Regions from separate parts of the Pseudonocardia sp. EC080619-01 genome, predicted to be linked through region 2. Evidence: riboswitches for the same ligand, from Rfam matches in the RefSeq annotation. Region 2 holds a riboswitch; the other holds the start of a gene.

Region 1 (4,516 bases), 1.4 Mb from region 2:
AGCGGCGCCGGCCGGGACCTGGTCCGGGAGGTGACCCGGCGCCGTCGTGCGGAGATGCACCGGCTGCTCGCGACGCTGCCTGCGGGGGAACGGACCGCCGTGCGCGACGCGCTGCGGACGTTCGCCGCCGCGGCGGGCGAGGTGCCCGAGACGGACTGGGCCGTCGCCCCGCTGTCCGTGGGCGAGCAGGACGACCAGGGCGGGGCAGCCCGGTGAGCGCCGTCGCCGCAGCCCCCCGCCCGGCCCTCCGTGCGCTGCACCGGGCGCTCGTCGGTACCAGGCCCGGCCTGGTCGGCCTCGCCGTGATCATCGGCGTCGGAGCCGGGGTGGGCTCGGTGCTGTTCCACGAGCTGATCCTCGGTGTGACCTGGCTGGTCACCGGACGGGAGGACTACTCCGGCGCAGGGCGCGTCCCGTCGGAGCACCTGCCCGCGCTGGGGGTCTGGTTCCTGCTGGTCGCGCCGGTGCTCGGCGGGCTCGTGTACGGGCCGCTGGTCCAGCGGTTCGCACCGGAGGCCCGCGGGCACGGCGTCCCCGAGGTGATGGTCGCGGTCGCGCGCCGCGGCGGCCGGATCCCGGCGACGGTGGCCGGGGTGAAGGCGCTCGCGTCCGGGATCTGCATCGGCACCGGCGGCTCGGTCGGCAGGGAGGGGCCGATCGTGCAGATCGGGTCCGCGCTCGGCTCGGCGATCGGGCAGTGGCTGCGGGTGCCGTCGACCCGGCTGGTGCTGATGGTCGCCTGCGGGGCGGCGGGCGGGATCTCCGCGACGTTCGACGCGCCGATCTCCGGTGTCGTCTTCGGGCTGGAGCTGATCCTCCGGTCGTTCGGCGCGGAGGCCTTCGGTGTGCTGGTGATCAGCTCGGTGACCGCGAACGTCACCGCCGAGCTGATCGCCGGGGACCGCGCGATCCTCACGCTGCCGCACTTCGAGCTGGGCAGCGCCGCGCAGCTGCCGCTCTACGCCCTGCTCGGGCTGCTCGCCGGGCTGCTCGGCTGGGCGTTCGCGCGGATCCTCTACCGGATCGAGGACGTGTGCGACGCGGTCTGGCGCGGCCCGGAGTGGCTGCGCCCCGCGGTCGGAGGGTTGTTGCTGGGGGCGTTGCTGCTGGCCCTGCCGCAGATGTACGGCGTCGGCTACCCGGTGCTGGAGGGGGCGATCGAGGGCCGGTACGTGTTCGGGTTCCTGCTCCTGCTGGTGATCGGCAAGATCGTCGCGGCGAGCCTGACCATCGGGATCGGCGGGTCCGGCGGCGTGTTCGCGCCCTCGCTGTTCATCGGCGGGACGGCCGGGACCGCGTTCGGGGTCGCCGCCGCGGCCGCGTTCCCCGCGCTGCACCTCGACCCCGGGGCGTTCGGGCTGGTCGGGATGGCGGCGGTGTTCGCCGGGGCCGCGCACGCCCCGATCACCGCGGTGCTCATCGTGTTCGAGCTGACCGGCGACTACGCCCTGATCCTGCCGCTGATGGCGGCCGTCGTGCTCGCCACCGGGCTCTCGCACCTGGTCTCGCGGGACGACATCTACACGCTCAAGCTGCTCCGGCGCGGCATCGACCTCGCCGCCGACACCCCCACCGACGAGGCGTTGCGATGGGTGACGGTCGGCGAGGTGATGCGTCCCCTCGACCCCGCCGACGACGGCGGGGCCTCCCCGGCCGACGGGCGTCCGCAGCCGGGGGCCGGTGGGCCGCTCACCCCGGACACCCCGGTGCACGACGTCCTGGACCTGCTCGCGGCGCACCGCGGGGCCGGGCTCCCGGTGCGGGAGACACCGCACGGCCCGCTGCTGGGCACGCTCGCCGAGCACGACGTCCTCGATCATCTGCGGGGTGTGGGCTCCACCGGCCGTGGTTGACCCTCGCCCGTCCGCGTGATGGGCTCGGTGACGACGACGGTGCAGGAAGCCGGTGCGAGTCCGGCGCGGTCCCGCCACTGTCATCGGGGAGCGCGTCCCCACCCACGGTCACGGCCCACCACGGGCGGGAAGGCCGGGGACGCGTGACGATCCGCGAGCCAGGAGACTGGCCGTCGTCGCAGGAGATCCACTGGTGAGGGCGAGGACCCTCGAGGAGGTCATGCGATGAGCGACGACGCGCGCCCGGTCCTGGTCGTGCTCGGCACCGAGCCCGACGCCGGGTCCGGCCCGGCCGGTTCCGGGGCCGACGACCTGCTCGCCGAGGCGGACACCGTCTTCACGTTCCCCCGCGGGCCCGAGTCGGTCGCGCTGTTCTACGCCGAGGCGTGGCGGGTCGAGGGGGTGTCCCCGCGCGACGCGGTGGCGCGCCTCACCACCTGGGCGGGCGCCGCCCCGTCCGGCACCGCGGTGCTGCTCGTGGCGGGGGAGCCGAGGTCCGACGTCGCGCTCGGCGCCGTGCTGGACGGCCTCGAACGCTGCTGCCCGGACCTCGATGTCCGCGTCCCCGCCGGGACCCGGGTCGCGCCCCCGCACCGGAGCCCGCTGATCGGCTGACCGGGGTTCAGGCGGGTGCCTGCCAGCTGCTGAGCGGATCGGCGCGGGCCAGGACGGGGTCGGACGCGTCGAGGGTTCGGGTGCGGCCCGGGCCGGTCAGCGCCGTCTCGAACCGGACGGTCACGCGGCCGTGCCCCGCTCCCTGGACCCAGCCGTGCCCGTGCTCGGGATGGTGGACGTCGTCGCCCGCGGCCCACGGCCGGTCCGGGTCGGGCACCCGGTCCGGACGGGTGGGGCCCGGGCCGACCGTCGGCGGTGCCGGCTCGTCGGCCGCCGCCGCCACGGTGGTGACGACGGCGTGGCCGGCGATCGTCGCGGTACCGCCCGGGACGCCGGGCTCCGCGGCCGCTGCTCCGCCGGTGCCGCGCTCCGGTCCACCGGGGCCCGGCTCCGGGGCGTCGGTGCCGCCCGGCTCCGCGGTGTCGCTGCTCGTCGCCGCCCGCCAGCCCTGCTCCGACGGGACCGCCTCGAACAGCGCGAGCGGCGGCTCGTCGCCGAACCCGGACACCGACACCCCGAGCAGCCGGACCCCGCCCTCGCCGACCGCGGTGTCGGCCAGCCGGCGGGCCACCGCGGTCAGCGTGGCGAGGTCCCGGCTGGGGAACGGGGTCGTCTCCGACCGGGTGTGGGTCGTGAAGTCCCCGGTCCGCGCCTTGACGGTGACGGTGCGCGCGGCGCGCCCGTCGGCGACCAGCCGCCGGTGCACCGCGACGCAGATCGACGCGACGGCGTCGTGCACCGCCGTCATCGCGGTGAGGTCGGTGTCGAACGTGGTCTCCGCGGAGATCTGCTTGGCCGCGCCGCGCGGCGCGACCGGGCGGTCGTCGATCCCGCGGGCGAGCCGGTGCAGCTCGGTGCCCATCGCGGTGCCGAGCACCCCGGCGACCTCGCGCCCGTCCATGGCGGCGAGCTGGCCGATCGTCTCGATCCCGATCTTCCGCAGCGCCTCACCGGAGACGGGTCCGATGCCCCACAACGACCGCACCGGCAGTGCGGCGAGCACGGTCTCCTGCTCGGCGTGGGCGATCACCCGCAGCCCGTCCGGCTTCGCCAGCTCGGAGGCGATCTTCGCGATCTGCTTGCCGGACCCGGCCCCGACCGACGCCGGCAGCCCGGTCCGCTCCCGCACCGCCGCGCGCAGCCGGGTGCAGAACTCGTCGACCGCCGCCGGATCCGCCCCGGCCAGCACCGGCGGTTCGATGAACGCCTCGTCCACCGACACCGGTTCCAGCACCGGGGAGAACTCCGCGAGCACCCCCATCACCTGGTCGGAGATCGCCTTGTACAGCGCGAACCGGGGCGGCAGCACGGTCGCGTGCGGGCAGCGGCGCCGGGCCTGGCCCATCGGCATCGCCGAGCGCGCCCCGAACACCCGCGCCTGGTAGCTCGCCCCGGCGACGACGCCGCGCGGACCGGCCCCGCCGACCAGCACCGGCCGGTCGGCGAGCGTCGGCCGGGTGAGCTGCTCGACGGAGGCGAAGAACGCGTCCATGTCGAGGTGCAGCACCCATCGGGCGGACGCGGTCCGCGGGGCGCCCGGGCTCCTCCCGTCCGGTGTCGTCACCGCCCCATGGTGCCCCGGACCACCGACAGGACCGCGTCGCCGTCGGCGACGTCGATCCGGGGCGCGGCGTGCCCGGCACCGGCGACCGCGCCGGGGTGGTCGGGGTGCGGGGTGGCGACGTCGGCGACCCACCACGGCCCGCCCGCATCCGGCCAGTCGAGGACGCGGGCGTCGGCGTCCGGCGCGGACAGCGTGATCGCCTCCATCGGGCTGCTCATGCCCTCGCCGGTGGCCTTGAGCAGGGCCTCCTTCCGGGCCCACGTGACGAGGAACCCGTCGGCCGCGAGCACGCCCGCGTCGCGCTCGGCGGGGGAGAGGGCGTGCCGGGCGAGGCCGTCCAGGTCGGGGAGGGGCCTGTGCTGCTCGACGTCGACGCCGACCGGCCCGGCCCCCAGCGCCACGCCGACGAGCGCGCCGGAGTGGGTGAGGGAGAAGCCGGGGTCGTCGTGCCGGCCGGTGAGCCGGGGCTTGCCGTGCGGCCGGC
Region 2 (4,516 bases):
TCTTGCGGCCGGATCCGGCCGCGCAGCTTCCCGATCCGTGATCACCATCCCGGTCAGGGATGGAGATGCCCCCGCGGCGCCGGACGGGACGGCCGGTACCGGCCGGCGCCACGGGAGCGCACCGGCGTCAGCCGGTGGTCGGTACCCCGCCGGAGCGGACCCGGCGGGCGGCCGCGACCAGGTTGGTCAGGGCGGCGACGGTCTCGGGCTCACCGCGCGTCTTGAGCCCGCAGTCCGGGTTGGCCCACAGCCGCTCGGCACCGATGTGGTGCAGCGCCGCGGTGAGCTGCCCGGCGAGCTCGTCGGCGTCCGGGACCTCGGGCGAGTGGACGTCGTAGACGCCCGGGCCGAGCCCGCGCGGCACCCCGGGTCCGAGGTCACCGAGGACCTCCATCCGGGACCGGGCCGCCTCGACCGTGGTGACGTCGGCGTCCAGGCCGTCGATGGCCCCGACGACCTCGCCGAACTCGGAGTAGCAGAGGTGCGTGTGGATCTGCGTGGTGTCCGCGACCCCGCCGACGGACATCCGGAACGAGTCCACCGCCCAGTCCAGATAGGACTGCCGGTCGCGCTCGTGCAGCGGCAGCAGCTCGCGCAGCGCGGGCTCGTCGACCTGGATGATCCGGATCCCGGCCGCCTCGAGGTCGACGACCTCGTCGCGCAGCGCCAGCCCGACCTGCCGGGCGGTGTCGCCGAGCGGCTGGTCGTCGCGGACGAACGACCAGGCCAGGATGGTGACGGGCCCGGTCAGCATGCCCTTCACGTACCGGTCCGACAGCGACTGCGCGTAGGTCGCCCAGCCGACGGTGATCGGCTCCGCGCGGGAGACGTCCGAGTGCAGGATCGGCGGCCGCACGCAGCGCGAGCCGTAGGACTGCACCCAGCCGAGCTCGGTCGTGGCGAACCCGTCGAGGTTCTCGGCGAAGTACTGGACCATGTCGTTGCGCTCGGGCTCACCGTGCACGAGCACGTCCAGGCCGATGTCCTCCTGGAGCCGCACCACGCGCTCGATCTCCCGGCGCATCCGCCCGGTGTACTCGTCGTCGGTGATGTCGCCGCGCCGGTGCGCGGCGCGGTCCTTGCGGATCTCCGCGGTCTGCGGGAACGACCCGATCGTCGTCGTCGGCACGTCGGGCAGGCCGAGCGCCTCGCGCTGCGCCTTGGCCCGCACGTCACCCGCGGGCCGCCGGTAGTGGTCGGCGCCCAGCTCGGCGAGCCGGCTGCGCACGCCCTCGTCGCGCCGGGACGCCGCGGCCACCCGCTCCCGGGTGGCCTTCGCGGCGTCGAACGCGTCGGCCACCGCGGCCCGCCCCTCGTGCAGCGCGCGGCCGAGCAGCACGACCTCGTCGACCTTCTGGCGGGCGAAGGCCAGCATGTCGACGACGTCGGCGGGCAGCGCGGTCTCCGCCTCCAGGTCGTACGGGACGTGCAGCAGCGAGCACGAGGTCGAGACCTCCACCCGCCCCGCGACGCCGGTCAGCCGGGTCGCGTCGGACAGCGCGGCGTCGAGGTCGGTGCGCCAGACGTTGCGGCCGTCGACGACGCCGGCCAGCACCCGCTTGCCGCCCAGCCCCTCGACCGAGTCGATCCCGTCGAGGTCCGCCCGGCCCGCGACGAGGTCCAGCGCGAGCCCCTCGATGGCGGTGGACGCGAGCACCGGCAGTGCCCGGCCGAGCTCGCCGAAGTACGACGCGACCAGGATCTTCGGCCGGCGCGGCGCCGACGCGAGCCGGTCGTAGGCCTTCCGCAGTGCCGCGACCTCGGGGTCGGTGCGGTCGGCGGCGAAGGCCGGCTCGTCGAGCTGGACCCACTCGGCACCGGCGTCGGCGAGCTCGGCGAGCAGGTCCCGGTAGACCTCGACCAGCGGGCCGAGCAGGTCCAGCGGCCGGAAGTCCTCCGGCGATCCCTCGGCAGGCTTGGACAGCAGCAGGAAGGTCACCGGCCCGACCAGCACCGGGCGGGTCAGGACGTCGGAGCGCAGCGCCTCCCGGAACTCGTCGAGCGCCTTGCGGCTCCCCGGGGCCAGTCGCGTCGACGGCCCGATCTCGGGGACGAGGTAGTGGTAGTTCGTGTCGAACCACTTGGTCATCTCGCAGGCCGGGGCGCCGGTGCGGCCGCGGGCCATCGCGAACAGCCGCTCCAGCGGATCCTCGATGCCGGCGAACCGTTCCGGCACGGCCCCGACGGCGAGCGCGGTGTCGAGCACGTGGTCGTAGAACGAGAACGTGTTGCCCGGGACCTGCCCCAGGCCGGCGTCGCGCAATCCGGTCCAGGTGTCCCGTCGCAGTCCGCCTGCCACGTCGTGCAGCGCCGAAGCGCCGGACCTCCCGGCCCAGAACGCCTCGGTCGCGCGCTTGAGCTCCCGGTACGGCCCGATCCGGGGGTATCCCAGAACGGTGCTTGCGGTGCCCGATTCGGACGAAGTCGTCACGGCCCTCTCTCCTCGCGAGCGCGGTGGGGGTGACCCGGGCCTCGCGGGAGGGCGACGTCACGACCGGGACGGCTCGGCCGTCCACACCGGACCCTGTCCGGCGGGCACGGCGATGCCCGGTCGTCCGCTCGGCCCTCCCTCGGGACCACGGATCGCGTGCACCGGCCGGCACACGCACCGTCGGCAGGTCTTCGGACTCGCGGGCGTCGTGCACGGGTGCACGTCCTACTGGCCGTCGCTTCCCGGGATCGCTCCCAGTGCTCATGACGGCGGTCGTTCCCACTCACCGCTGCGGGGCAGTCCCGGAGTCGCACCGGGTTCCCTCTTGCCTCGCCCGCCCGGCCCCTCCCGGGACCGCGCCGGCGAACCGTCGGCGGGACCGACCATAGATCAGGGATCCGGACGGGGCCAGGCCAGGCATTGCCGGACGATGCTTGTTGCCATACAGTGGCAACACGTTCGCCCGCTCCCACCCGAGCCCCAGGGCGACCTATCCCTGCCCCCTCCGTTCGGAGGGGCGTCCTGCCCGGACGCCCGACGGGTAATCGCGATCACCCCTGTGCTCACGGCCACAGCCCCCCTAGCGTGCGGAATCGACCCATCCGCCTGCCTCAGAAAGGGCTGACATGCAGGTAGACGAGCTGCTCAAGCCGTTCCCCATCAAGGAGTTCCACCCGTTCCCGCGGGCACTCATGGGTCCCGGCTCCCACGAGCTGATCGGGCCGGAAGCGCTCAAGCTGGGCTTCAAGAAGACCCTGGTCATGACGTCGGGCCTGCGCGGCACCGACATCGTCCACAAGATCGTCGAGTCGATGAAGTACCACGGCCTCGAGGTCGTCGTGTACGACAAGGTCGAGTCGAACCCCAAGGACTACAACTCGATGGATGCCGTCGCGTTGTACCAGGAGAACAACTGCGACTCGTTCGTCTCCATCGGCGGCGGGTCCTCGCACGACGCCTGCAAGGGCGCCCGCATCTCGGTCGCCCACGACGGCCGCAACGTCAACGAGTTCGAGGGCTTCAACAAGTCCGAGAACCCGGCCAACCCGCCGCACATCGCGGTCTCCACCACGGCCGGCACCGGCTCGGAGACCTCGTGGGCGTACGTGATCACCGACACCACGACCGACCCGGACAACCCGCACAAGTACGTGGCGTTCGACGACGCGTCGGTCACCACCCTCGCGATCGACGACCCGGTGCTCTACTACGACTGCCCGGTCGACTACACCGCGCAGTGCGGCTTCGACGTGCTCGCGCACGCCTCCGAGCCCTACGTGTCGCGGCTGAACTTCCAGCCGTCGCTGGGCAACGCGCTGCACGCGATCAAGCTGACCTCGCAGAACCTGCGGGCGGCCGTGTGGAACGGGCAGGACCTTCCCGGCCGCGAGGGCATGATGTACGCGCAGTACATCGCGGCCCAGGCGTTCAACTCGGGCGGCCTCGGCATCATCCACTCGATCTCGCACGCGGTGTCGGCGTTCTACGACACCCACCACGGCCTGAACAACGCGATCGCGCTCCCCCGCGTGTGGGCGTTCAACATGCCGGTCGCCTACGAGCGCTTCGCGGACATCGCGGAGGCCATGGGCATCGACACCCGCGGCATGACCAAGCCCCAGGCCGCCGACGCCGCGCTGGCCGCCTCGATCCGGCTGCTGCGCGACGTGGGCATCCCGGAGAAGTTCGCCGACGTCAAGCAGGACACCTACTCGAAGAACCGGCTGGGCCAGGGCCCGACCAAGTTCTACGAGAACTCGCCGACCATCGTCGGTGACGCGGCGGACGTCGACCGGATCACCAACCACGTCCTGGGTGACGCCTGCACCCCGGGCAACCCCAAGGAGTGCACCTTCGAGACCGTCCGCCCGGTCGTCGACCACTCCATCAACGGCGACCTGGACGACCTCCTGACCTGATCGTCCGGTCAGTCCGTCGAGAATTTCGCACCAGCGGGCCCACGCCGCGCGAGTGATACTCGTGACGGGTGGGCCCGCTGGCTGCGGGGCCCGCTGCACCACCGCCGGTGCGGCCTGCGAAGGAGAAACCCAACGTGACCGACGCTGTCGTCCCCTCTGCGCCCGA

What was found. Region 2 has a riboswitch for cobalamin ahead of metE (5-methyltetrahydropteroyltriglutamate--homocysteine S-methyltransferase). Riboswitches for the same ligand answer to the same signal wherever they lie in the genome.
Region 1: it holds a riboswitch for cobalamin, as region 2 does, so the genes downstream of both, AD017_RS22505 (hypothetical protein) here and metE (5-methyltetrahydropteroyltriglutamate--homocysteine S-methyltransferase) in region 2, are expected to answer to the same signal.

What each region holds. Positions count from the first base shown of each region.
Region 1 covers NZ_CP012184.1:4,794,240-4,798,755, forward strand. The annotation lists gene AD017_RS22495 (MarR family winged helix-turn-helix transcriptional regulator) at 1-216, shown strand, start outside; gene AD017_RS22500 (chloride channel protein) at 213-1,853, shown strand; cobalamin riboswitch at 1,856-2,043, shown strand; gene AD017_RS22505 (hypothetical protein) at 2,079-2,468, shown strand; gene AD017_RS22510 (DNA polymerase IV) at 2,476-4,032, opposite strand; gene AD017_RS22515 (4'-phosphopantetheinyl transferase superfamily protein) at 4,029-4,516, opposite strand, start outside.
Region 2 covers NZ_CP012184.1:3,372,331-3,376,846, reverse strand. The annotation lists gene metE (5-methyltetrahydropteroyltriglutamate--homocysteine S-methyltransferase) at 128-2,431, opposite strand; cobalamin riboswitch at 2,617-2,758, opposite strand; gene mdo (NDMA-dependent methanol dehydrogenase) at 3,058-4,350, shown strand; gene AD017_RS15870 (MoxR family ATPase) at 4,485-4,516, shown strand, end outside.